Chitinimonas arctica: one gene and its partners. The main gene of each other region encodes a partner of the protein of the gene in region 3 in a complex. Links are inferred from orthologs where the notes say so. Each region holds a gene or a part of one and is shown on either strand. Other genes may lie near its edges.

Region 1 (5,776 bases), 1.2 Mb from region 3 along the record:
GAAGGCGCCCTGAAACGGGTGCTGGCCTACTCGCGCTTCACCGGCGAGCAGATCACGCTGGAAGTGGCAAAGGAAGCGCTGAAGGATATCCTGGCTTCCGGTAACAAACTGATTTCGGTAGAGAACATCCAGAAGACGGTGGCTGATTTCTACAAGATCAAGGTTTCCGACATGCACTCCAAAAAGCGGACTCGCGACATTGCTCGTCCGCGCCAGGTGGCCATGGCGCTCGCCAAGGATCTGACCCAGATGAGCCTGCCGGCCATCGGCGAAGCCTTTGGCGGCCGTGACCACACCACGGTGATGCATGCCTGCAAGACCATCGCGGCGCTGAAGCAAGGCGACGCGACGATGAATCACGATTACAACGTCCTGGCCCAGATCCTGCGTAACTGAGCCAGGCCGGAATGGTTTTAAGGGAAGTGCCGAACACCCCCTCGCCCTGTAGCGCGACACTCCCGCCACAGGCCGCTTGAGGGGATTTAAACGAGATGTCGTTGATTTTTAATGAAAAGTGGTGAACTGACAGTTCTCCACCGACATTTGTTCAGCGCTTCCGCAAGAAATGTGGATAAGCTTGCATTGCAGATTGGCGCCGAAAAGCGAACACAATCGATACACAACGGCAGGCAAGACTATCCACAGCGAGATTTGGCGGTAAGGTACTGAAGCAGAAGTGGAAAACGGGTTTTCCACAGAAACTGGCTACCTCTATTTATCTATCTTCAGGAACTACTACATTATGTTGCTGATACAAGCAGAACGCGATTCCCTGCTCAAGCCGCTGGCTACCGTCACCGGTATCGTCGAGCGTCGTCACACGCTGCCTATCCTGTCGAACGTACTGATTGGCAAGCAGAACGGGATGCTCACCTTCCTGGCGACCGATCTGGAAATCCAGATCACGACCGAGTACCCCAGCCCTGAAGGCAGTGATTTTCAGCTGACCGTATCGGCCAAGAAGTTCCAAGATATCTTGCGTGCCATCCCGGACGGCACTACCGTCAACCTGGACCAGGACGACAGCCGCCTGACCGTCAAGGCAGGCAAGAGCCGCTTCAATCTGCAAACGCTGCCGGCACAGGACTTCCCGCGACTGACCATCGATACCAGCGTCAAGAGCGTGATCAAACTGCCGCAACGCCAGCTGAAGAACCTGATCAGCCGGGTTCAATACGCCATGGCGCATCAGGACATCCGCTATTACCTGAACGGTCTGTTCATCCTGACCGAAGGCAAGGAATTCAAGCTGGTCGCCACCGACGGCCATCGCCTGGCTTTTGTTGCCTGCGAAATGGAACACGAAGTCGAACGCAACGAAGTCATCCTGCCGCGCAAGACCATCCTCGAGCTGTACAAGCTGCTGGCTGACATCGACGACGAAGTCACCATCGAGATCGCGCAGAACCAGGTCAAATTCGCGTTCGGCAATATCGTCATCCATTCCAAGGTCGTGGACGGCAAGTTCCCGGACTACAACCGGGTGGTACCAACCGGCAACGACAAGCTGGTACCGCTGAACCGTCAGCAGCTGCTGTCGTCCCTGCAGCGCGCAGCCATTCTCTCCAACGAGAAATTCCGTGGCGTTCGCATCGTATTGGGCGACGGGACCTTGAAGATCATCTGCAACAACAGCGAGCAGGAAGAAGCGACCGAAGAGTTGGAGATTCCTTACCAGGGCGATCCGCTCGATATCGGCTTCAACATCGGTTACCTCATCGACGTGCTGACCAACCTGGACCATGAAGCACTGGTTTTTGCCTTTGGCGACCATGCCACCAGCAGTACCCTGGTAACCGTTCCGGAAGAACCCAATTTCAAGTATGTCGTGATGCCAATGCGCATTTAGGCGCGGCCGCATGACCAAGCCGGCCATCTCGGCCGGCTTTGGCATTTTTATCAGTACAGCAGCAGGTGGATAAAAGATGAGCGATCAGGAATACGGCGCAGACAGTATCAAGGTGTTGAAAGGCCTGGAGGCCGTACGTAAACGCCCTGGCATGTATATCGGCGATACCCAAGACGGCAGCGGCTTGCACCACATGGTGTTCGAAGTGCTGGACAATGCAATCGACGAAGCGCTGGCTGGTCACTGCAACGAGATCAAGGTCATCATCCACCCGGATAATTCCATTTCGGTGGAAGACAACGGCCGTGGCATCCCCACCGATATCAAGGAAGACGACGAATTCAAGCGCTCCGCCGCCGAAATCGTCATGACCGAACTGCACGCCGGCGGTAAATTCGACCAGAACAGCTACAAGGTATCCGGCGGTCTGCACGGCGTGGGCGTATCCGTCGTCAATGCCTTGTCGGACTGGCTGCGGCTCACCATCCGTCGCGACGGCAAGGTGCACAGCATGGAATTCCGCCAAGGCGAAGCGGTGGAGCCACTCAAAGTCGTCGGCAAGACCGAACACCGCGGTACCGAAGTGCATTTCCTGGCTTCACCGGAAACCTTTGGCCTGATCGAATTCCATTTCGATATCCTCGCCAAGCGCATTCGCGAGTTGAGTTTTCTCAACAACGGCGTGGCCATCGTGCTGATCGACCGTGTGCACGGCAAGGAAGAGAACTTCTCCTATTCCGGCGGTGTACGCGGCTTCGTCGAGTACATGAATCGCAACAAGACCGCCTTGCACCAAAAGGTGTTCTACGCGCTTGGCGAAAAAGACGGCATGAGTGTCGAAGTCGCCATGCAATGGAACGATTCCTACCAGGAAACCGTGCAGTGCTTCACCAACAATATCCCGCAGCGGGATGGCGGTAGCCATCTGACCGCCTTGCGCCAAGTGATGACACGCACGCTCAATGGCTATATCGAAAAAAGCGAGATCGCCAAGAAAGCCAAGATCGAGACCGCCGGCGACGATATGCGCGAAGGCCTCACCTGCGTGCTGTCGGTGAAATTGCCCGACCCCAAGTTCAGCAGCCAGACCAAGGACAAACTGGTCTCCAGTGAAATCGGTCCGATCGTGAACGAGGTCATCAGCGAAGCACTGAACAACTTCCTGCTGGAAAACCCGATCGAAGCCAAGATCATCTGCGGCAAGATCGTCGACGCCGCCCGTGCCCGCGACGCCGCCCGCCGCGCCCGCGAACTGACCCGCCGCAAAGGTGTCATGGACGGCCTGGGGCTGCCCGGCAAGCTGGCTGACTGCCAGGAAAAGGATCCGGCCCTGTCCGAGATCTACATCGTCGAAGGGGATTCCGCCGGCGGTTCCGCCAAGCAAGGCCGCGATCGCAAGTTCCAGGCCATCCTGCCCCTGCGCGGCAAGGTGCTGAACGTAGAACGCGCCCGCTTCGACAAGCTGATTTCCAGCGAACAGATCGCCACCCTGATCACCGCGCTCGGTTGCGGCATCGGCAAGGACGATTTCAACCTGGAAAAACTGCGCTACCACCGCATCATCATCATGACCGATGCCGACGTGGACGGCGCCCACATTCGAACCCTGTTGCTGACCTTCCTGTATCGCCAGCTGCCCGAACTGGTCGAACGCGGTTACGTCTACATTGCCCAGCCGCCCTTGTACAAGGTCAAGCATGGCAAGAACGAGCAGTACCAGAAGGACGATCACGAACTCAACCAGTACCTGTTGAAACTGGCCTTGAGCGGTGCCCAGCTGATTCCTCGCAGCGGTGCCGATCCGCTGGAAGGCCAGGCATTGGACCTGATCGCCCGCCAGTACCTGCTGGCTCAGGCCGTAATCGAGCGCGAAAGCCGTTTGATCGACCCGACCGTGTTGTATGCCTTGCTCAGAACCGGCGCGCTGGACATGAGCAGCGAAGCGGCGGCTCGCGAGTCTGCTACGCGTTTGATGGCTGCCATTGCCGATCCGGCTTTTGTGCTTGAGCCGTATCATGACGACAAGAACGATGCGTTTATCCTGCGTCTGAAAAAGACCGTGCACGGCAATATCGCCTTCCAGTACCTGGATCACGATTTCCTGCATTCGGGCGACTATGTGCAGCTGCGCCGTACCGCGGATATGCTGTCTGGACTGCTGGATGCGGATGCCGTGGTGAAGCGTGGCGATCATGAAAAGCCGGTCAGGGAGTTCAAGGACGCGCTGGAGTGGTTGCTGAACGAAGTGCGCCGCAATATGACCGTGCAGCGGTATAAAGGTCTGGGTGAGATGAATCCGGATCAGTTGTGGGAAACGACGATGGACCCGACTGTACGGCGGTTGATGCGGGTGCAGATCGAGGATGCCATGGCGGCGGATGATATCTTCACGACGCTGATGGGCGACAATGTGGAACCGCGTCGGGCGTTTATCGAGAAGAATGCTTTGATTGCGCGGAATATTGATGTTTGAGGGTGTTGTCGGGTGCCACAGAAAGTGAAAACTGTGCCAAGTTAGTGAAAAGTCTGTGACACAGTTGTTGAAAAAGCCCTCACCTTTCGAGGGCTTTTTTGTACCTCAGTCGGAAATGTAAGCTTCACTGTGCTAATGAAGTAGCTCAGTTGGTGCATCAGGTATCGAGGCCACCCTTGCCTGCGCTCGCGTGTGCATGATCATTCGTGATGTTACGAGCCATGCTCCTCTGCTTCCCAAAGGTGGCTTACATCTTCAACAGAACGCTCTTTTCGCGCTCCAATGCCCGCCTGGCCGCAGGGCGGTTGATGAGGCGATCCTTCATTGCGGTGAGATGTTTCAACTCCTTGATTGGCAATCCAAGCTCCTTTCCCCAGGGGTAGAACACCAGGGTATACGGATCGGCGACCGTGAAGTGTTCGCCCATGACCCACTGGCTGTGCGCCAGCATCTGGTCGATCTCGCGCAGATAGGCCCAGAAGCTCTCCTTGCCATGTGCCTTGATGGCCGCATGCGTGGCCTTGTCGTCACTGAACCGCTCCGGATGCACGAATTGCATGAAGGCGGGGTGGACGCTGCTTGACAGCCAGGCACACATCGCGATGGTGCGGGCGTGATCGAGCTGGTCGGCCCCGAGCAGTTCGGCATTGGGATAGGTCTCCCCGATCCATCCAAGGATCGCGGTGCTTTCAAGCAAGACCCGTCCGTCATCAAACCGCAGCGCCGGCACCTTGCCGCGAGGGTTGATTGCCAGGTAATCGGGTTTCCGGTTCTCGCCAGTGAAGATGTTGATCTTCTTCGCCTCGAAAGTCGCGCCGGCTTCCTCCAGCGCGACATGGCTCGCCATCGAGCAGGCGAGTGGACAGTAATAGATCGTCAGCATGGTCTTGGCTCCTCAGTAGGCCACCGTGAAGCGCTCGCTGTGGTGCCGGGGCTGCTCCGCTTCGTCCAGCATCGCTGATGCAAAGTCTTCCAGCGAAATTCGGCTCTCGCCTTTCGCATCGGTCAGCAGGTGATCCTTGCCAATGCGATACCGGCCGGTGCGCTCTCCAGGTACCAGCATGGCGGCAGGGCTGAGGAACACCCAGTCCAGTTCCTTTTCTTTCTGTAGTGTTTCGAAGAACGCTGCCGTGCGCAGTGAACCCTCTTTCCACTCGGCCGGGAAGTCCGGTTGGTCCACCACACGTTGACCCGAGGGCAGAAGCAGCGTTCCGGCACCACCCACGGTCAAAAAGCGGCCAATGCCGGCACGCTTGACGCCGTCGATGATGGCCCGGGTGCCGCTTCCATCGGCGTCCAGACCGGGGTTGAAAGCGCTGATTACCAGATCGTGACCGCGGATCGCGCCGCTCAAGGCTTTTACATCCGTCGCATCCACCTGCACGAACTCGAGATTGGCATGCGGGTGTGGTGCGTGTCCGGTTTCCTTGGTGATGGCAGTTAACTCGTGTCCG
Region 2 (5,923 bases), 190 kb from region 3 along the record:
CGATGGAAGTGAGGTTACGCAACCCCCAGCTTGAGGCCTCCAAGGTCGAACCGCTACTGGTCAAGTCGGCGATCACGCGATCGATGGCCGCCAGCTGCACCGCCCGCCAATCGCTGCGGCCGGGTGGCAGCCAGCCGGGAGGCTGCTCGTCCAGCAAGCGGGCGACCACGGCGGGCCAGCGCGGATTGGCCATGACGTAGGTACTCCCTTTCGCCTCCAGCTCGAGTTGCTTATCCAAACCGCCGAACAATTCGGTATACAGGCCATGCATATAGTTGCGGGCCAGCCGATAGCCGACCGACTTCACACTGGCATGGCCGTCCCAGCTCTGTTCAAGCAGACGCCGGAATTCACTTCTGGCGGGTTGGCCAGCCAGCGCGGCCGGGTCCAGCACCTGCAGTGCGCGCTTCCGCCACGCGTCGATAAACAGTGCGCGGTCGTCCAGGCCGATATCGTGCACCGCTTTTTCGTCGGCCTTTTGCAAGGCGGTCAGCCCGTCGCGTATCTGGCGGGCGCGGGCGCCGATATCGGCGCCGCCGTCGCCCAGCTTGCGGTATTCCGGCCCGGCCAGCTGGCGGTTATTGGCAGTCCAGAGCTGGCCATCCACGGGATCGAGCAAACGTGGATAATCGGCCGGTGCGCGCGGCGTCTGCCAACCCAGCGGCTGCGTGCTGTCATAGGGAAAGCTGGCGGCAAGACTCGCATCGCGGCCCGGCAAGGGCCCGGCGATGGTCCAGCCGATATGGCCGGACGCATCGCCGGCCAGCATATTCTGCGCCGGCATGCCGGCACTGTTGGCTACCGCCAGTGCCGCCGCCAGGTTGGCGGCGCCTTCCATTTCGGCCAAGCGCAAATTGACCGCGCCAGGCTGATGCGCCACCCAGTGGACCGCGTAGTAGCGGCCACCGATTTCGCGCAGCGGTCCAAGGGAACTCTCCAGCACGGTCATCGCCTGGGGCTCCCCACCCTTTACCCGCAGGATTTCGCGGTGCTGCCGGACCGTTTCCCAGCCTGCCGCCGTCTTGAAGCGCAAGGGCTGGGCCGGATCGCGTGCCAGTTCCACCAGATCGAGATAATCGCCGTAACTATTGGTAAAACCCCAGGCGACCCGGCCATTGCTGCCGACGACCACCAGCGGCGCACCCGGCAAGGTCACACCCGCCACCCGGCGCACCCCACCCTGCCCGTCCGGATACTGTAATACCGCCCGATACCAGATATGCGGCAGACGAATGCCCAGGTGCATATCGTCGGCGATCAGCACGCGGCCATCCTTGCTACGGGACGCTGCCAGCGCCCAGTTATTGCTGCCCACCGAGGAAGAGGCTTCCAGCGCCGTCAACCCTGCCGGCGCCCGCTGGCCCAGCCAGCCAGGCGCGGTGGCCGGAAATGGACCAAGCGACGGCGCGATGGCAGGCGCATCGATGGGCGTGTCGAATTCAGTTGCTTCGGGCAGCAATACCGCCAATTGTTCCGGTGTGCTATGCGACCGTAGCCAACCGCGACCGAATTCGCGCCGCTCTTGCTTGCCTTGCAGCTCGAAATACATGGCCCAGACCACCAACAGCGAATCGGCCGGCTGCCACGGTTCCGGCTGGGTACGCAGTAACCCATATTCGAACGGGCGCGCGCCCAGGGCCGCCAAGCCGGCATTGGCGCCGGCGGTGTAGCGCTCCAGCAGCTGCAGCTCGGCTGCGGGCAGGGTCTTCAAAGCGGCTTCGGCGCGGGCGCGGAAGCGGTGGAAGCGGTGATCGCGATCCGTCTCCAGAGCTGCCGCACCGACCAGTCCGGCCAGTTCGCCTGCGGCTACCCGGCGCAATAAATCCATCTGGAAAAAACGATCCTGCCCATGCAGGTAGCCGGTGGCATAAGCCACATCCAAACGGTTCTCGCCACGCACGGTGGGCACGCCCTGCCCGTCGCGTTCGACCTGCACCGTACCGGCCAGCCCATGTACGGGCACCTCGCCATCGAGTTGCGGCAGGCTTGCCCGCAAAAACCCCCACACTGCCATCGCCACCAACAATACCAATAGCAGCAAACCAAACACGGAACGCAACGCCCAGCGGCGCAGTCTAGATGGAGTCATCGAAGGCTCGGGAAATGAGAAGAGGCGAGTGACGGCCGGGAGCACCGGCGGTTCACGCGGTACAGCGACGATTACATGGTATGCGTGGTCCGATTGGACTGAAGTGCGCCGCCCAGCATGGCTTCGATCTTGTTGCGGGCCTGGTGGCCGGCCTCATTGTCGGAAAACTGCACGCCCACGCCCTGGGTACGGTTGCCATGGGCACCGGCCGGCGTGATCCAGCTGACCTTGCCCGATACGGCGATACGCGCCGGATCGTCCATCAGTTGCAGCAGCATAAAGACTTCGTCGCCGATGCTGTATGCCTTGGCGGTAGGGATAAAGATGCCGCCGCCCTTTACAAAGGGCATATAGGCGGCGAACAGGCCCGCTTTTTCTTTGATGCTCAGCGACAACACACCGCCGGCGCGGGGCGCGGCCATGGCAGCGGCGGGTTTGGGAGCTTCGGCCATAAGGTTTTCTATCCTTTGTTCATAGGTCGTACGGCTTGCTGGTAGCCGAATAGCAATTGTTCAAAAACCAGCCTGGCATTCAGTGGGTGGCTGGAAAACTTCCTGGCCTCCAGCACGGTGTCGTGATACCGCATCAGGCGAACCGGGTCCAGCGCCTTGGCCAACGATCCCAGTCGGCCGGCTTCATCCGGATAATAGCGGATTGACTCGGCCAGGCCCAAACTTGCCAGATCGTGCAGCCAGCGGGACAGCCAGTCGGTGACCCGCGCCACTTCCATTTTCTGCTTGTCCAGACGCTCGGCCAAAGCCAAGGGATCGAGCTGGCGAGGGTCGGCCAATTCGGCCAGGAAGGCCCGCCGCGCGGCCAGCGTCTCGGCATCGGCGCGCTCGATGGCCGCCAAGGGGGCGCCGCCGGCCTCGGCCAACTGACTCTCGGCATCCGCCAGACGCTGCCCCGACAACCAGGCAAGCGCCTCGGCCTTGGCCGGCAGCGGCAGGGCCAGACGCCGGCAGCGGCTGCGTATGGTAGGCAACAAGCGGCGCCATTGATGGCTGACCAGGATGAATATGGCGCCGGCCGGGGGCTCTTCCAGCGTTTTCAAGAGGGCATTGGCGGCAGCCAGGTTCAGCGCCTCGGCTGGCTGGATCAGCGTAACGCGGCGACCGCCCCGATGCGCGCTCAAGTGGACGAACTGGTTCAAGTCGCGCACCTGGTCCACCGTGATCCAGGCTGAGGGTTTCTTCTTGGCCTTGCTGTCCGACTCCTCGTCCTCGTCCTCCACCACCGGCGTCAGCTCCCGAAAATCCGGGTGATTGCCGGCCTGCAACCAATTGCAGGCATCGCATACCCCGCAGGGCCGCACGGCCATGCTTGCCTCGCACAGCAGGGCCTGGGCCAGATGGCGGCCAAACGCCTGCTTGCCGATCCCGGGTTCGCCGGTCAGCAAGAGCGCGTGCGGCAGCCGCTCGCCTTGCGCGATCAAGGCCTGCCAGTCGGATTGTTGCCAGGGGTAGAGCATGGAGGGACCGATCGGAATGGGTACGCGAACAGGCTGCCTTAAGCGGCCAGCAGCTGGGCTAATTCGGCCTGGATGGCGGTGATCGACCGGCTGGCATCGATCACGCGCATCCGGCCTGCCGAGGCGGCGGCCCGGGCATGGTAAGCGTCCCGCACCCGTTCGAAAAACGCATCCTGCTCGCGTTCGAAACGGTCCAGCTCGCGGCCATTGGCCAAGCGGGCCCGGCTGACTTCCAGGGGCACGTCGAACAACAGCGTCAGGTCCGGCTGCAGCAAGCCCTGCTCGCGTCCCTGTACCCATTGTTCCAGCATGGTGAACTTATCCAGGGCCAAGCCGCGGCCGCCGACCTGGTAGGCATGGGTGGCATCGGTAAAGCGGTCGCATACCACCCAGCGCCCGGCGGCCAGCGCCGGCTCGATGACCTGGGCCAGATGTTCGCGGCGAACGGCAAACATCAGCAGGGCCTCGGTTTCCAGATGCATGGGCTGCTTGAGCAGTAGCTCGCGCAATTGCTCGCCCAGCGGGGTACCGCCCGGCTCGCGGGTGACCAGATGGTCGATGCCGCGTTCGGCCAGGTGGGCCGTCAGCCAGCTCAGATGGGTACTCTTGCCGGCGCCGTCCAGGCCTTCCAGGCTGATAAAACGTCCTTGCGCCATATTATTTGGCTCCCAGCTGATAGCGGCGTACCGCTTGGTTATGTTCGGTCAGCGTCGTGGAGAAATACGATGAGCCGTCGCCCTTGGCGACAAAATACAGGGCTTGCGACTGGGCCGGCCGGGTGGCCGCCAGCAAGGCGGCTTGTCCGGGCATGGCAATCGGGGTCGGCGGCAGACCACCGCGGGTATAGGTGTTCCAGGGCGTATCGGTTTCCAGATCGACCCGGCGCAGATTGCCGTCGAAGCGCTCACCCAGCCCGTAGATCACGGTCGGATCGGTCTGCAAGCGCATACCCTGGGCCAGCCGGTTCATGAAAACCGAGGAGATCATGCTTCTATCCCGCGCCGCGCCGGTTTCCTTCTCGATAATGGACGCCAGGGTCAGCGCCTCATAGGGCGAAGCCAGCGGCAGATTGGCGGCGCGTGCCCCCCAGGCGGCCTTCAGTTGCCGCTCCATCGCCTCCTGGGCGCGCTTGAGCACCTGCACATCGGAACTCTGCTTGGCGAAGTGATAGGTATCGGGGAAGAACAAGCCCTCCGGACTCTGCGCCTTGCTGCCCAGCGCGGCCAGCAGGGCGGCGTCATCCATGGCGGCGCTGTCGTGGCGCAGATCCGGGTCGCGCGCCAAGGCCGCCTTGACCTGCCGCCAGTTCCAGCCTTCCACGATGGTCAGGCTGGCACTGCTGACATCGCCATCGGTCAGCTTGGCCAGCAATTCCAGGGGGGTCAAGGGCTGGCTCAGTTCATAGCTGCCGGCCTTGATACGCATGGCATCGCCGTTCAGGCGCGCAATGATGGTCAGTAGCCAGGGGTGTTCCAGCAGTCCCTCGGCCTCCAGCTGGTTCGCCACGGTGCGCATATTGCCGCCGCGCTCCACCACGAAACTGCGCGGCAATTCGGCCAGCGGCTGGGGGGTATGGATATAGCGCCAGACATAGGCGCCGGCGGGTACCAGCACCAACAATACCAACAGGATGGCGAGCCGGCTGAACACCTGGACCACGCCCCTGCGTGGCTTAGCGGATTGCTTCTTCTTACGTGCCAATTCAGTCTTCCACGGTTTCGGTTGCCGGCTGGTCGCCTTGCGACCGGGTCTTCATACGGGCAAAAAAGCGCTCCACCACGCCCGCCTCGCGGGTACGCAGCATCGGTGGCAGCGCCTTCCAGATCTGCTTGCCATAGGGTTTTTCGACCAGGCGCGGATCGCAGATCATCAGCACGCCCTGGTCGGTCTCGTCGCGTATCAGCCGGCCGGCGCCCTGCTTCAGGGTAATGGCCGCACGCGGCAGCTGATACTCGATAAAGGCGTTGCGGCCGGCCTTGTTGATCTTGTCGATACGGGCCGCCAGGACCGGATCGTCCGGTGCGGCGAACGGTAGTTTATCGATCACGACAAGACGCAACTGCTCCCCCTTGACGTCGATACCTTCCCAGAAGGTCTGGCTGGCAACCAGGATGGCATTCGGCTGGGTGCGGAAGCGTTCCAGCAATTCGGTACGGGTACCCTCGCCTTGCAACAGGATGGGATAGTCCAACCCCAGGCCGGCCAGGCGGGTTTTGATCAGCTCATGGGCCTCGCGCATGGCCCGCAGGCTGGTGAATAGCAGGAAGGCGTGGCCTTCGGCCAACTGGACCAGCGGCAAGGCTGCTTCCACCACCGCCGCGGTATAGTCGCGGCTGTTCGGCTCGGGCAGGCCTTGCGGCACA
Region 3 (5,907 bases):
CACGGGTTTATCGATGATCAGCGTCTGATTGACCGCGGCCACCGGTGCGGGTTTCGCCTCGCAGGTTCGGCTATCCACGGCCGTGTCGCGCAGGGGCGTGTCGGGCAATAGCGCCAGGCCGGCCCTGATCACCGCCTCGCGAGCCGCCGCGCCGACCCCGCGCGCTGCTACTGCTTGCAAGCCGGATTTACGCAGAATGCTGATCAAGCCGCTCAAATCAAGCGCGGTGGCATGGGGTGGCCAATCAGCCAGCTCCAGGACCACGGCATCTCCGCCGAAAAAATCGGCCCTGCCACCCAGTTTCTGGCTGAGTGCCGCTTCGAGGCCGGCAAGATCGGCAGTCTTGGGAGCAAAGGCGATCAGATTGAGCGCAGCGCTCTTGATTTCAAACAAGGCGGTACTACGGGCGGGGGCCGGCTTGATGGAAGCAGTCATCGAATGCGCTCGGCGGCGGTTGACAAAATTGTTGCCGAGTTTACTAGGTTCACGGCGCAAGCTTCAACAGAAGGTGCTGTGGGTAACTTTGTGGACAGACTCGCGGCAAAATCAGAGTGATTACTTGAATGCCCCATACTGCTTGGGGTGAAGTAAAGCAAGGATTTTAATATTTTCATATAAATCAAGGAATTGAACTTGCAAAGCAGATCCTTGCAGGCCAGCGTGTTGCTGAGGCAATACAGTGCCGGCAGGTGGGGGAAAAGTGGATAAGTACTTCTGTATGTACCGATCACAAACTGCGCCGCTCCAATAAAGCTTGCGCCAGTGTACTGCTATCCACATGCTCGAGTTCACCGCCCGAGGGCAGGCCACGGGCAATCCGGCTGACCCGCAAGCCCTGTGCGCGTAGTAATTCGGCCAGATAATGGGCAGTTGCTTCACCCTCCACTGTGAAGTTGGTGGAAAGAATCACCTCCTCCACTTCACCATCCTGGGCGCGCGCAAGCAACTTGTCGAAATGAATATCGTCGGGGCCTACCCCATCCAACGGTGAAAGTTTGCCCATCAGCACGAAATAGCAGCCCTTGAATGCCAAGGTCTGTTCAATACGCAGCAAATCGGTAGGCATCTCCACCACGCAAAGCTGGCGTTTGTCGCGGGCCGGATCGGCGCATAGCTCGCAAAGATCGAATTCGGTAAAGGTATTGCAGCGCTGGCAATGGCGCAGCTTGGTCAAGGCATCGGCCAGGGCGTGGGCCAAGGCGGCCGCGCCCGACTGATTGCGCTGCAGCAGGTGATAAGCCATGCGTTGCGCCGATTTCGGACCCACGCCGGGAAGAATGCGCAGCGCATCGATCAGCTGGTCAAGCGAAGAGGGGATTTTCATGGGATGCCAGGCGGTGCTTTGGGAATGGGGTCAGGTCCATCGATGGACGCCCCGCAAGCCCGTCAAATCGGTTTACACCGCGTGACGGGCTCGGCCCTCGTCAGGAGAGGCCGGGGGTGGCGCCTAGCGTGAAATCAATCAAAAAGGCAGCTTCATGCCTGGCGGCAGGTTCAGGCCGGCGCTGAAGCCGGCCATCTTGTCCTGCGAAGTCTGCTCGGCTTTACGCAAGGCGTCGTTGAAGGCCGCGGCAATCAGGTCCTCCAGCATTTCCTTGTCGTCCATCACGCTGGGGTCGATCTGAATGCGGCGCACCAGGTGGTGGCAATTCATGACGATCTTGACCATACCGCCGCCGGACTGGCCCTCCACGTCGACCTCGGCCAGTTGCTCCTGGGCCTTCTTCATATTTTCCTGCATCTGCTGGGCTTGCTTCATCAGATTGCCCAGTCCGCCCTTGTTAAACATGCTTGCTCCTTGAAACTTGAATGGGAAGGGATGGAAGAAAATCGCGCTCAAACAGGGTCTGTGCGCGTTTGTATCGTGTCGGGCAGCACTGTGGCGCCAAAATCGGCGATCAGCGACTGCACGAAGGGATCGCTATTGAGCGCATCGGCCGCATCGGCCAGGCGCGCTTGCCGCTCGCGCTGTTGCTGTGCGGCCGGCGTGGCGTGGCTGACACCGCCGACCGAGATCGTGACATGGGCCCGTTGGCCAAAATGCTGGCTCAAGGCCTGTTCCAGCTTTTCACGATAATCCGGCCCCGCGACCACTTTGTGCGCATCGGGCACGGCCAACTGGAAGCTGAGGCCCTCGTGGCTTTGCAATTCGGCATGCTGTGCCAGCATGACCGCCAGGCCACCCAGCTTCAGGCGACCCACCAAGGCAGCCCAGTCTCCGGTGAACTCGGCCGGTGCTTCGGGAGGCGCCTCTTCCGGCATCTCCTGCGCCACTTCGGCTACCGGCGCGACAAATGGCACGGGAGGGGTTTCTAGCGCGTCCGGCAGTTCTTCCCAGGGTGGGGTAGGCCTGGTCTCGGCGATCGGCGCGGGCGCCGGTACCGGTTCCGGTTCCGGTTCCGGGGAGGGTATTGCCAAAGGCGCAGCCGCCATCGCATCACTCCCTGCGGAGGAGGTTTGCGCAGTCTTCACCCCGGTATCGCCCGGGGAGGGGAGGGGAAGCGCTTCGCGGGCAGGGGGGGGAGAGGAATCCGGCCCTGTGGCCACGTACTGTTTGCGTGCAGGGGCGAAAGCCAGCATGCGCAGCAGCGTCATACTCATTCCGGCGAACTCGTCGGGCGCCAAGGAAAGATCGCGCCGGCCCTGCAGGGCGATCTGATAATAGAGCTGTAGATCTTCGGCGCTGAACAGCGGAACTAGCCGATTCAGCTCACCATACTGTGGGTGGTCGGTCGAGATGGTGCTGGGCACGGCTTGCAGCAGCGCCAATTGATGCAGCAGGGAAGCCAGTTCCTGCAGGGCTGCGTCGCTGCCGACCCCGCGCGTCACCAAATCTTCCGCCGCCGCCATCAAGCCTGCGCCATCTTGAGCCGCCAGCCTGGTCAGCAACTCAAACAGATAGGATTGATCCACCGCGCCCAGCATGGCTCTTACGCCGGCTTCCTCTACCGTGCCCGCGCCATATGCGATGGCCTGGTCCAGCAGGGATAAGGCATCCCGCATACTTCCGGCTGCAGCGTGACCCAGCAAGGTCAGGGCGCCGGCTTCGTAGCCCACCGACTCGGCTTCCAGCACGTGCCGCAGGTGACCGCTGATCTGGGCTGGCAGCATTTGCCTTAACGAGAACTGCAGGCAGCGCGACAATACGGTGACCGGCACCTTCTGCGGATCGGTGGTGGCCAGGATAAACTTCACATGGCTGGGCGGCTCTTCCAGCGTTTTCAGCATGGCGTTGAAGGCACTCTTGGACAGCATGTGCACTTCGTCGATGATGTAAACCTTGAAGCGGCCTTGCGTGGGCGAGTACTGGGCGTTATCCAGCACCTCGCGGATATTGTCGATACCGGTGTTGGAGGCAGCGTCGATCTCCAGCAGATCGACGAAGCGACCCGCATCGATCTGCTTGCATGCATCGCATACGCCACAAGGCGTGGCGGTCAGGCCTGTTTCGCAGTTGAGCGATTTCGCCAGAATGCGGGCAATAGTGGTCTTGCCCACCCCTCTGGTGCCGGTAAGCAGGTAGGCATGGTGCAAGCGCTGGTTTTCCAGTGCGTTGCTCAAGGCCTTGACTACATGCTCCTGCCCTACCAGGGTTGCAAAGGATCTCGGTCGCCACTTACGGGCCAGTACTTGATAGGTCATGTCGGCGATTCTAGCAGAAGCACTCGCGGACATTGTGCCGAGCGCCACCACAGTAGAACGAATTGGCTGATTGCCAATATGCAGTACAAAGGAGAGTAGATACCGTGATGTCCGATTCGCCAAGTGCCTGGCCGGCAGATGATCCGCCGCCCGAGCCACCTATCGCGCCGCCACCCGAAGCATGCTGCGGGAGCGGTTGTGACCCCTGTATTTTCGATTTCTACAGCGAGGAGGTGCAGCAGCACCGTCTCTTGCTGGCGCAATGGCAGGCGCGACAAGCCTTGCGTGAGCACACTAAACCTATATAGCAAATTTTCTTCGCATCAAGCAAAGCGCCCCGTTTTACGGGGCGCTTTGCTTGTTTGGTGCGGGATTTGCAGTGGGGCCTGAACCTGCCGTTCTGCGTAGTCACCGGCCGCCATGAAAAAAGTATTCATGACGGGTATATTACGGATCAATGACTTATTGAATTCTCGCGCCGTTCCCCGGTAAGTTTTACAGAAGGGTGTTGACGGCCGGCGGGGTGGTGCGTATAGTTCGCTTCTCTGCTGCTGACGCAGACAAAAACGAAGCGAAACACACGATGTTAGCCGAGTTAGTCTGAACAAGCAAACGCTCTTTAACAAGATACAACCGATAAGCGTAGGCACTTGGCTTTAGGCTAAAGGCTTACGAGATTTGACGGCTTAGGCTGTTGAATCAAGCAATGCCAGTTTTGTTTCAAAAACAGAGATTGAACTCAAGAGTTTGATCCTGGCTCAGATTGAACGCTGGCGGCATGCTTTACACATGCAAGTCGAACGGATTTGAGGGGCTTGCTCCTCAAGTTAGTGGCGAACGGGTGAGTAATGCATCGGAACGTACCGTGTAGTGGGGGATAACTATCCGAAAGGATAGCTAATACCGCATACGATCTACGGATGAAAGCGGGGGCTCGCAAGACCTCGCGCTATACGAGCGGCCGATGTCGGATTAGCTAGTTGGTGGGGTAAAGGCTCACCAAGGCAACGATCCGTAGCGGGTCTGAGAGGATGATCCGCCACACTGGGACTGAGACACGGCCCAGACTCCTACGGGAGGCAGCAGTGGGGAATTTTGGACAATGGACGAAAGTCTGATCCAGCCATGCCGCGTGAGTGAAGAAGGCCTTCGGGTTGTAAAGCTCTTTTGTCCGGGAGCAAATCCTGCCTGCTAATACTAGGTGGGGATGAGAGTACCGGAAGAATAAGGACCGGCTAACTACGTGCCAGCAGCCGCGGTAATACGTAGGGTCCAAGCGTTAATCGGAATTACTGGGCGTAAAGGGTGCGCAGGTGGTTGTGCAAGCCAGATGTGAAATCCCCGGGCTTAACCTGGGAACTGCATTTGGGACTGCACGGCTAGAGTGTGGCAGAGGGGGGTGGAATTCCGCGTGTAGCAGTGAAATGCGTAGAGATGCGGAGGAACACCAATGGCGAAGGCAACCCCCTGGGTTAACACTGACACTCATGCACGAAAGCGTGGGGAGCAAACAGGATTAGATACCCTGGTAGTCCACGCCCTAAACGATGTCTACTAGTTGTTGGAGCAGCAATGCTTTAGTAACGCAGCTAACGCGTGAAGTAGACCGCCTGGGGAGTACGATCGCAAGATTAAAACTCAAAGGAATTGACGGGGCCCGCACAAGCGGTGGATGATGTGGATTAATTCGATGCAACGCGAAAAACCTTACCTACCCTTGACATGTAACGAACCTCGCAGAGACGTGAGGGTGCCCGAAAGGGAGCGTTAACACAGGTGCTGCATGGCTGTCGTCAGCTCGTGTCGTGAGATGTTGGGTTAAGTCCCGCAACGAGCGCAACCCTTGTCCTTAGTTGCTACCATTCAGTTGAGCACTTTAAGGAGACTGCCGGTGACAAACCGGAGGAAGGTGGGGATGACGTCAAGTCCTCATGGCCCTTATGGGTAGGGCTTCACACGTCATACAATGGTCGGTACAGAGGGTCGCTAACCCGCGAGGGGGTGCCAATCTCAGAAAGCCGATCGTAGTCCGGATTGTAGTCTGCAACTCGACTACATGAAGTCGGAATCGCTAGTAATCGCGGATCAGCATGTCGCGGTGAATACGTTCCCGGGCCTTGTACACACCGCCCGTCACACCATGGGAGTGGGTTCTACCAGAAGTTGCTAGGCTAACCTTCGGGAGGCCGGTTACCACGGTAGGGTTCATGACTGGGGTGAAGTCGTAACAAGGTAGCCGTAGGGGAACCTGCGGCTGGATCACCT
Region 4 (5,950 bases), 1.1 Mb from region 3 along the record:
GGCCATCATCCAGGACTACACCTATACGCCGCAGCTGTGGAGCATGGTCAAGTCCGGCGAACTACAAGCCGATCTCACGCCTAACGATCTGTCCAGCCTCCGCAAATTGATCAGCGCCCGGGTCGATATCGCCCCCATGGAAAAAAACGTGGCCTGCGATCTGCTGGCCCGTCATTTTGGCGCCGGCAGCGCCAATCTGCTGCGCTATCACCCCCGGCTGATGACCGACCAATTCACTACCCATCTGATGCTGTCGCGCAAGCTGCCGGACAGCTTTGCACTGGTGACGGCGTTCAACGCGGGGCTAAAGAAGATTCAGGCTTCCGGCGAGCATGCCAAGCTTTTGTCGCAAGTACGCTGCCCGACGGCCTGGGCGGTAGATGCCGGCGCGGATTCGCTACCACGGGTAGCCAATCCACTCGACCCGGCGCTCGTGAAATAAAGTGGTGGCTTACCGCTTATTCCCTGCGTCGCGCTAAACCAGAATCACATCGAACTGTTCCTGGAAGTAGGCGCTTTCCACCTGCAGGGAAATGGGCTTGCCGATAAAGTCCGCCAGCATCGCCAGATTGGCCGACTCTTCATCCAGGAACATATCAATCACGGTTTGCGAGGCCAGGATGCGGTACTCGCGTGCATTGAACTGGCGCGCTTCGCGCAGGATCTCGCGCAGGATTTCGTAGCAGACCGTCTGCGCCGTCTTGATTTCGCCTCGCCCCTGGCAAACCGGGCAGGGTTCGCACAGCACGTGCGCCAGGCTTTCGCGGGTGCGCTTGCGGGTAATCTCGACCAAACCCAGGCTGGTGAAGCCGGAAACCGTTACCTTGGTCCGGTCCTTGGACATCGCCTTGCCCAGTTCATGCAGCACCTGGTCGCGATGCTCGTGGTTATCCATGTCGATAAAGTCGACGATGATGATGCCGCCCAGATTGCGCAAACGCAGCTGGCGGGCGATGACCTGGGTGGCTTCCAGATTGGTTTTGAAAATGGTGTCGTCGAAGGAACGGGTGCCGACGAAACCACCGGTGTTCACGTCCACGGTGGTCATGGCCTCGGTCTGGTCGATGATCAGGTAGCCGCCGAACTTGAGGTTGACCCGCCGGGCCAAGGCGCGCTCTATCTCCGCTTCCACGCCATGCAATTCGAACAGCGGCCGTTCGCCCTGATAGTGCTCCAGACGCGGGGCGACATTGGTGACGAAGGCGCTGGCGAACTCGATCATCTTCTGGAAGGTTTCACGTGAATCCACCACGACCTTGAGCGTTTCACCGGTAACGATGTCGCGCAAGACCCGCATGGGCAGACCCAGGTCTTGGTAAAGCATGGACTGCGGCGGCAAGGTACGCGACTTCTGCTTGAGGTCGGCCCAGATCAGGCTCAGGTACTCCACGTCGGCGCGCAGCTCTTCTTCGGTGGCGTGTTCTGCCGAGGTGCGGATGATATAGCCGCCGTGCTCCTGCCCCGGCGGCAATAAGCTCAACAAACGCTCCCGCAGATGCTCGCGGCCCTGGCCATGCTCGATGCGCTGGCTGACGCCGATATGGTGGTCCTGCGGCAGGAACACCAGGAAGCGGCCGGCAATGCTGATCTGGGTGGACAGCCGTGCGCCCTTGGTGCCGATCGGGTCCTTGATGACCTGCACCATCACGCTCTGGCCTTCATACATCAGCCGCTCGATGCGCTGCGGCTCGGCCGGATGCTGGCGTTGCTCGATCACATCGGCGATGTGCAGAAAGGCCGCCCGCTCCAGGCCGATCTCGATAAAGGCCGATTGCATGCCGGGCAATACCCGCTTGACCACGCCCAGGTAGACATTGCTGACGATGCCGCGCGAAGCGCTGCGCTCGACGTGGATTTCCTGCACCACGCCTTCTTCGGTCAGCGCCACCCGCGTCTCCTGCGGGGTGACGTTGATTAGGATGTGTTCTTTCATCTGCTCAACTCAAAATGACATACCGCAAGGCACGCCCAAGCAGGCATGCGCTGGGGTCTGTCATCTCTAGGGCGTGCGCAGCGGCACGCGCGGCGGTGTGCCAGGCATCAGCCGCAGTCCCAGCTTGAGCAACTCTTCCCAGGCATCGCCACTGCCCACACCCTTGACGATACGGTCGATCTGGGCCGCATGGGCCAGCGCGCCCTTCAGCTGGCTGGCCTTGAGCCTGTTCAGCGCGGCGGGATAGTGGCGCTGCTTGTCGCCCCACACCCGGTTTTCGCGGAACAACTGCTGCATATTCAGCCCTTGCGAACGGCCCAGGCCCACCCGCAGCAGCGCACGCACCTCATCGGCCATGGCCCACAATACCAGATGGGGCGCTTCGCCCTCGGCGCGCAGTCCGTCCAGCATACGGGCCAAGCGGCCGATATCGCCCGACAGCATGGTTTCACCCAGGCTCCACACATCGTACCTTGCCACATTGGCCACGGCGGCACGTAATGGTTCCAGCCCCAGCTCGCCGGCGGGGTGCAGCAAGGCCAGCTTGTCGATCTCCTGCTTGGCGGCCAGCAGATTGCCCTCGACCCGACTGATCAGGAACTCCATGGCCTCGCCGCTCAGGCGTTGCTGCTGCCGCGCCAACCGCTCGCCGATCCAGGCTGGCAATTCATTGCGGCTTACCAGGGGACACGCCACCACCGTGCCAACGGCTTCCAGCGCGGTGAACCATTTGCTTTGCAGCTGCATTTTTTCCAGCTTGGGCAGTTGCAGCAGCAGTACATTGTCGGCCGGCGCACCGGCGGCATAGCGCTGCAGCGCCTCGCCGCCTTCCCCTCCCGGCTTGCCGTTGGGCACGCGCAATTCGATCAGCTTGCGCTCGGCGAACAAGGAAATAGCCTGGCCGGCGGCCGCCAGTTCCGACCACTTGAAGCCCGCTTCTACCGTCAGCACCTCCCGCTCGGCAAAGCCGGCCAGCCGGGCCGCATCGCGAATGGCCTGGGCCGCTTCCAGCGCCAGCAACGCTTCTTCGCCATGTACCACATAAATGGGCGATAAGCGGCCGGCGGCTAGATGGCCAGGTAGATCACTCGCGCGGATCGGCATTACGGTACCGCCACCGGGGCCGGCGCGCGGGTGGCGGCCGGTGCTTCCAACGCCGCCAGGGACTTGAGGGCGGCCAGGCGCCGCAGGATCTGCTGCGCGGCATCCTGGCGCATATCGCGTATCAGCAGCTGCTCTTCCGCTTCCTTGCCCAATACATTGTTTTCATCGAAGGTGTAGTCGCGCCGCAGCGTCAGCTCGGTGGACGGTATCCAGTCGCGGCCACCCTGCTGTACCCGGAACCGGGCCCGGTACAGCAACTGATATTCGCTGACCCGGCCGGACCGGTTGACGGTGAGGATCTGCTTGTCGACGTTCTCGCCTTCCACCATCAGCATGGCCTCGGCCTGGCCGGCACCCAGCAGTTGCAGGTCGGCACGCAGCGATAGCTGGCGCTTGAGCGCATCGCCCAGCCCGCCGGCCGGCGCGGCCAGGTGCAGGGAGGCAAACGCCAGCGGGCCGTCTCGCCCTGGCCCCGCAGGTGAAAACCGCAAGCGCTCAGCAAGAGGGTAGCGGCGAAAACGACTGGATAACGCATGCAAGCTCCGCGGTGAGGCCGGCGCACAAGGCGCCGGACCGGATCAAACAACCAGGTTGACGAGACGGCCGGGTACCACGATGACCTTCTTCGGTGCCTGTCCATCAAGGAATTTCTGCACATTGGCATTGGCCAGGGCGAATGCCTCGATGGCGGCGCGGTCGGCATCGGCCGGCACCGCGATCTCGCCCCGCAGCTTACCGTTGACTTGCACCATCAGGGTGATTTCATCCTGCACCAGGGCCGCGGCCAGCGGTTCCGGCCAGGCCGTGTCCAGTAGTTCGCCGCCATAGCCCAACTCGGTCCACAGTGCATGGGCGATATGCGGACAGACCGGATAGAGAACCCGCAGCAATATACCCAGGCCTTCACGCTGAACCGCCACGGCCTCGCCGCGATAGGCTTCCATCGCATTGAGCAACTTCATCGCCCCCGACACCACGGTGTTGTACTGCAGGCGTTCGTAGTCGGCGTTGATCTGCTTGAGCGTGCTGTGGATTTCAAAGCGTAGCGCCTTGGCGGCCTTGTCCTGCTCGCCCACCTCGCCGGCCGAACGCAAAGCGTCGGCGTGCTTGTGGACAAAGGACCACAAACGACGCAGATAGCGGGAGGCACCCTCCACGCCACTGTCGCTCCAGGCGGCGCTTTGCTCGGGCGGAGCGGCAAACATGGTGAACAGGCGGGCGGTATCGGCACCGAAACGGGCGATGATGTCCTTGGGTTCCACCACATTGTTCTTGGACTTGGACATCTTTTCCACGCCGCCCATATTGACCGGCTGGCCGTCGGCCTTCAGCGTGGCGGCCGTGGCGCGGCCCTTGTCGTCCAGCTGCAGTTCCACCTCGTGGGGGTAGTACCAGGTCCGCTTGCCGGCCGCGTCCTCGCGGTAGAACGAGTCGTTCAGCAGCATGCCCTGGGTGAACAAGGCCTTGAATGGCTCGGCGATCTCCACCAGTCCCAGGTCGCGCATGGCGCGGGTCCAGAAGCGGGCATACAGCAGGTGCAGCACGGCGTGTTCAATCCCGCCGATGTACTGGTCCATGCCGCCGCGCATCCAGTAATCATTGCGCGTATCCACCATGGCGCCGGCATCCGGGCAGGTATAGCGCATGAAATACCAGCTGGAATCGACAAAGGTATCCATGGTGTCGGTTTCACGCTGGGCCGCGGCGCCGCAACTTGGGCAGGCCACGTTGAGGAAATCCTCGCGCTTCTTCAGCGGATTACCCGAGCCGTCCGGCACGCAATCGGTCGGCAGCACCACCGGCAGGTCGGCATAGGGAACCGGTACATCGCCGCACTGGGGACAGTGGATGATGGGGATGGGCGTACCCCAGTAGCGCTGGCGCGAAATGCCCCAGTCGCGCAGGCGCCAGGTGGTTTTCTTCTCGCCGATCTGGCGATCGGCCAGATCGGCCGCGATTGCGTCCACGGCGGCCTGGTAGGCGAGGCCATCGTACTTGCCGGAATTGAGCGTGACACCACGCTGCTTGTCGCCGTACCAGTCGGCCCAGGCTTCGGTGGAGAAGCTTTCGCCCGCCACGCCGACTACCTGCTTGATGGCGATGCCGTATTTGCGGGCAAAAGCGAAATCGCGCTCGTCATGGGCCGGAACACCCATGACCGCGCCGTCGCCGTAGCTCATCAGGACGTAATTGCCTATCCACACTTCCACCTGCTCGCCGCTGAGCGGATGGGTGACGAACAGGCCGGTCGCCACACCCTTCTTCTCCTGGGTCGCCAGTTCCAGCTCGGACGTTCCGCCGGCCTTGCATTCCTCGATAAAGGCGGCCAGGGCGGGCTGCCGCTGCGCCGCCAGTACCGCCAGCGGATGTTCGGCCGCCACGGCGCAGAAGGTCACGCCCATGATGGTATCGGCGCGGGTGGTGAAGACATACAGCTTGCCGTCCTGAACCAGGGCGCCGGCTTCATTGCGGATGTCATGGTCGAAGGCAAAGCGCACCCCGCTCGATTTGCCTATCCAGTTGCGCTGCATGGTGCGCACCTGTTCGGGCCACTCGGTCAGCGTGTCGATGCTGTCCAGCAACTCATCGGCGTATTGAGTGATGCCGAAGTAGTAACCGGGGATCTCGCGCTTTTCCACCAGCGCGCCGGAGCGCCAGCCCTTGCCATCGATCACTTGCTCGTTGGCCAACACGGTCTGGTCGATCGGATCCCAGTTCACCACCTGGGTCTTCTTGTAGGCGATGCCCTTTTCCAGCATCTTGAGGAACAACCATTGGTTCCAGCGATAGTAAGACGGATCGCAGGTAGCAAGCTCGCGCGACCAGTCGAATGCCAGGCCCAAGGGCTGCATCTGCGACTTCATATCGGCGATATTGGCGTAGGTCCATTCCGCCGGCGACTTGTTGTAGGCG

Evidence for each region.
Region 1: the proteins of dnaX (region 3) and dnaN are in contact, whole or in part, in a cryo-EM structure (PDB 8GIZ), measured with the Escherichia coli proteins. The link is inferred for Chitinimonas arctica from one-to-one orthologs.
Region 2: the proteins of dnaX (region 3) and holB are in contact, whole or in part, in a cryo-EM structure (PDB 8GIZ), measured with the Escherichia coli proteins. The link is inferred for Chitinimonas arctica from one-to-one orthologs.
Region 4: the proteins of dnaX (region 3) and holA are in contact, whole or in part, in a cryo-EM structure (PDB 8GIZ), measured with the Escherichia coli proteins. The link is inferred for Chitinimonas arctica from one-to-one orthologs.

The regions. Positions count from the first base shown.
Region 1 is NZ_CP041730.1:2,451,542-2,457,317, reverse strand. What follows is about bases 1-2,795. They hold dnaN (DNA polymerase III subunit beta), read left to right. Parts: upstream 1-742; coding sequence 743-1,849; downstream 1,850-2,795. Other genes in these bases: gyrB (DNA topoisomerase (ATP-hydrolyzing) subunit B), read left to right, coding at 1,926-2,795; dnaA (chromosomal replication initiator protein DnaA), read left to right, coding at 1-396. Outside these bases: more of gyrB, read left to right, coding at 2,796-4,322; FNU76_RS11125 (glutathione S-transferase family protein), read right to left, coding at 4,570-5,205; FNU76_RS11120 (NAD(P)-dependent oxidoreductase), read right to left, coding at 5,218-5,776. UniProt on the Escherichia coli protein: Confers DNA tethering and processivity to DNA polymerases and other proteins. Acts as a clamp, forming a ring around DNA (a reaction catalyzed by the clamp-loading complex) which diffuses in an ATP-independent manner freely and bidirectionally along dsDNA.
Region 2 is NZ_CP041730.1:1,045,905-1,051,827, forward strand. The notes cover bases 1,556-4,497. They hold holB (DNA polymerase III subunit delta'), read right to left. Parts: upstream 3,561-4,497; coding sequence 2,550-3,560; downstream 1,556-2,549. Other genes in these bases: FNU76_RS04645 (penicillin acylase family protein), read right to left, coding at 1,556-2,089; FNU76_RS04650 (PilZ domain-containing protein), read right to left, coding at 2,161-2,541; tmk (dTMP kinase), read right to left, coding at 3,599-4,216; mltG (endolytic transglycosylase MltG), read right to left, coding at 4,218-4,497. Outside these bases: more of FNU76_RS04645, read right to left, coding at 1-1,555; more of mltG, read right to left, coding at 4,498-5,261; DNA repair helicase YoaA, read right to left, coding at 5,263-5,923. UniProt on the Escherichia coli protein: Part of the beta sliding clamp loading complex, which hydrolyzes ATP to load the beta clamp onto primed DNA to form the DNA replication pre-initiation complex.
Region 3 is NZ_CP041730.1:1,233,850-1,239,756, reverse strand. What follows is about bases 1,240-4,165. They hold dnaX (DNA polymerase III subunit gamma/tau), read right to left. Parts: upstream 3,643-4,165; coding sequence 1,837-3,642; downstream 1,240-1,836. Other genes in these bases: FNU76_RS05465 (oxidoreductase-like domain-containing protein), read left to right, coding at 3,750-3,950; FNU76_RS05475 (YbaB/EbfC family nucleoid-associated protein), read right to left, coding at 1,463-1,789; recR (recombination mediator RecR), read right to left, coding at 1,240-1,324. In the rest of the region: septum site-determining protein MinC, read right to left, coding at 1-435; more of recR, read right to left, coding at 728-1,239. UniProt on the Escherichia coli protein: Part of the beta sliding clamp loading complex, which hydrolyzes ATP to load the beta clamp onto primed DNA to form the DNA replication pre-initiation complex.
Region 4 is NZ_CP041730.1:2,378,864-2,384,813, forward strand. What follows is about bases 1,019-3,987. They hold holA (DNA polymerase III subunit delta), read right to left. Parts: upstream 3,038-3,987; coding sequence 2,000-3,037; downstream 1,019-1,999. Other genes in these bases: rng (ribonuclease G), read right to left, coding at 1,019-1,933; FNU76_RS10840 (LPS-assembly lipoprotein LptE), read right to left, coding at 3,037-3,528; leuS (leucine--tRNA ligase), read right to left, coding at 3,616-3,987. Also shown: FNU76_RS10825 (substrate-binding periplasmic protein), read left to right, coding at 1-442; more of rng, read right to left, coding at 476-1,018; more of leuS, read right to left, coding at 3,988-5,950. UniProt on the Escherichia coli protein: Part of the beta sliding clamp loading complex, which hydrolyzes ATP to load the beta clamp onto primed DNA to form the DNA replication pre-initiation complex.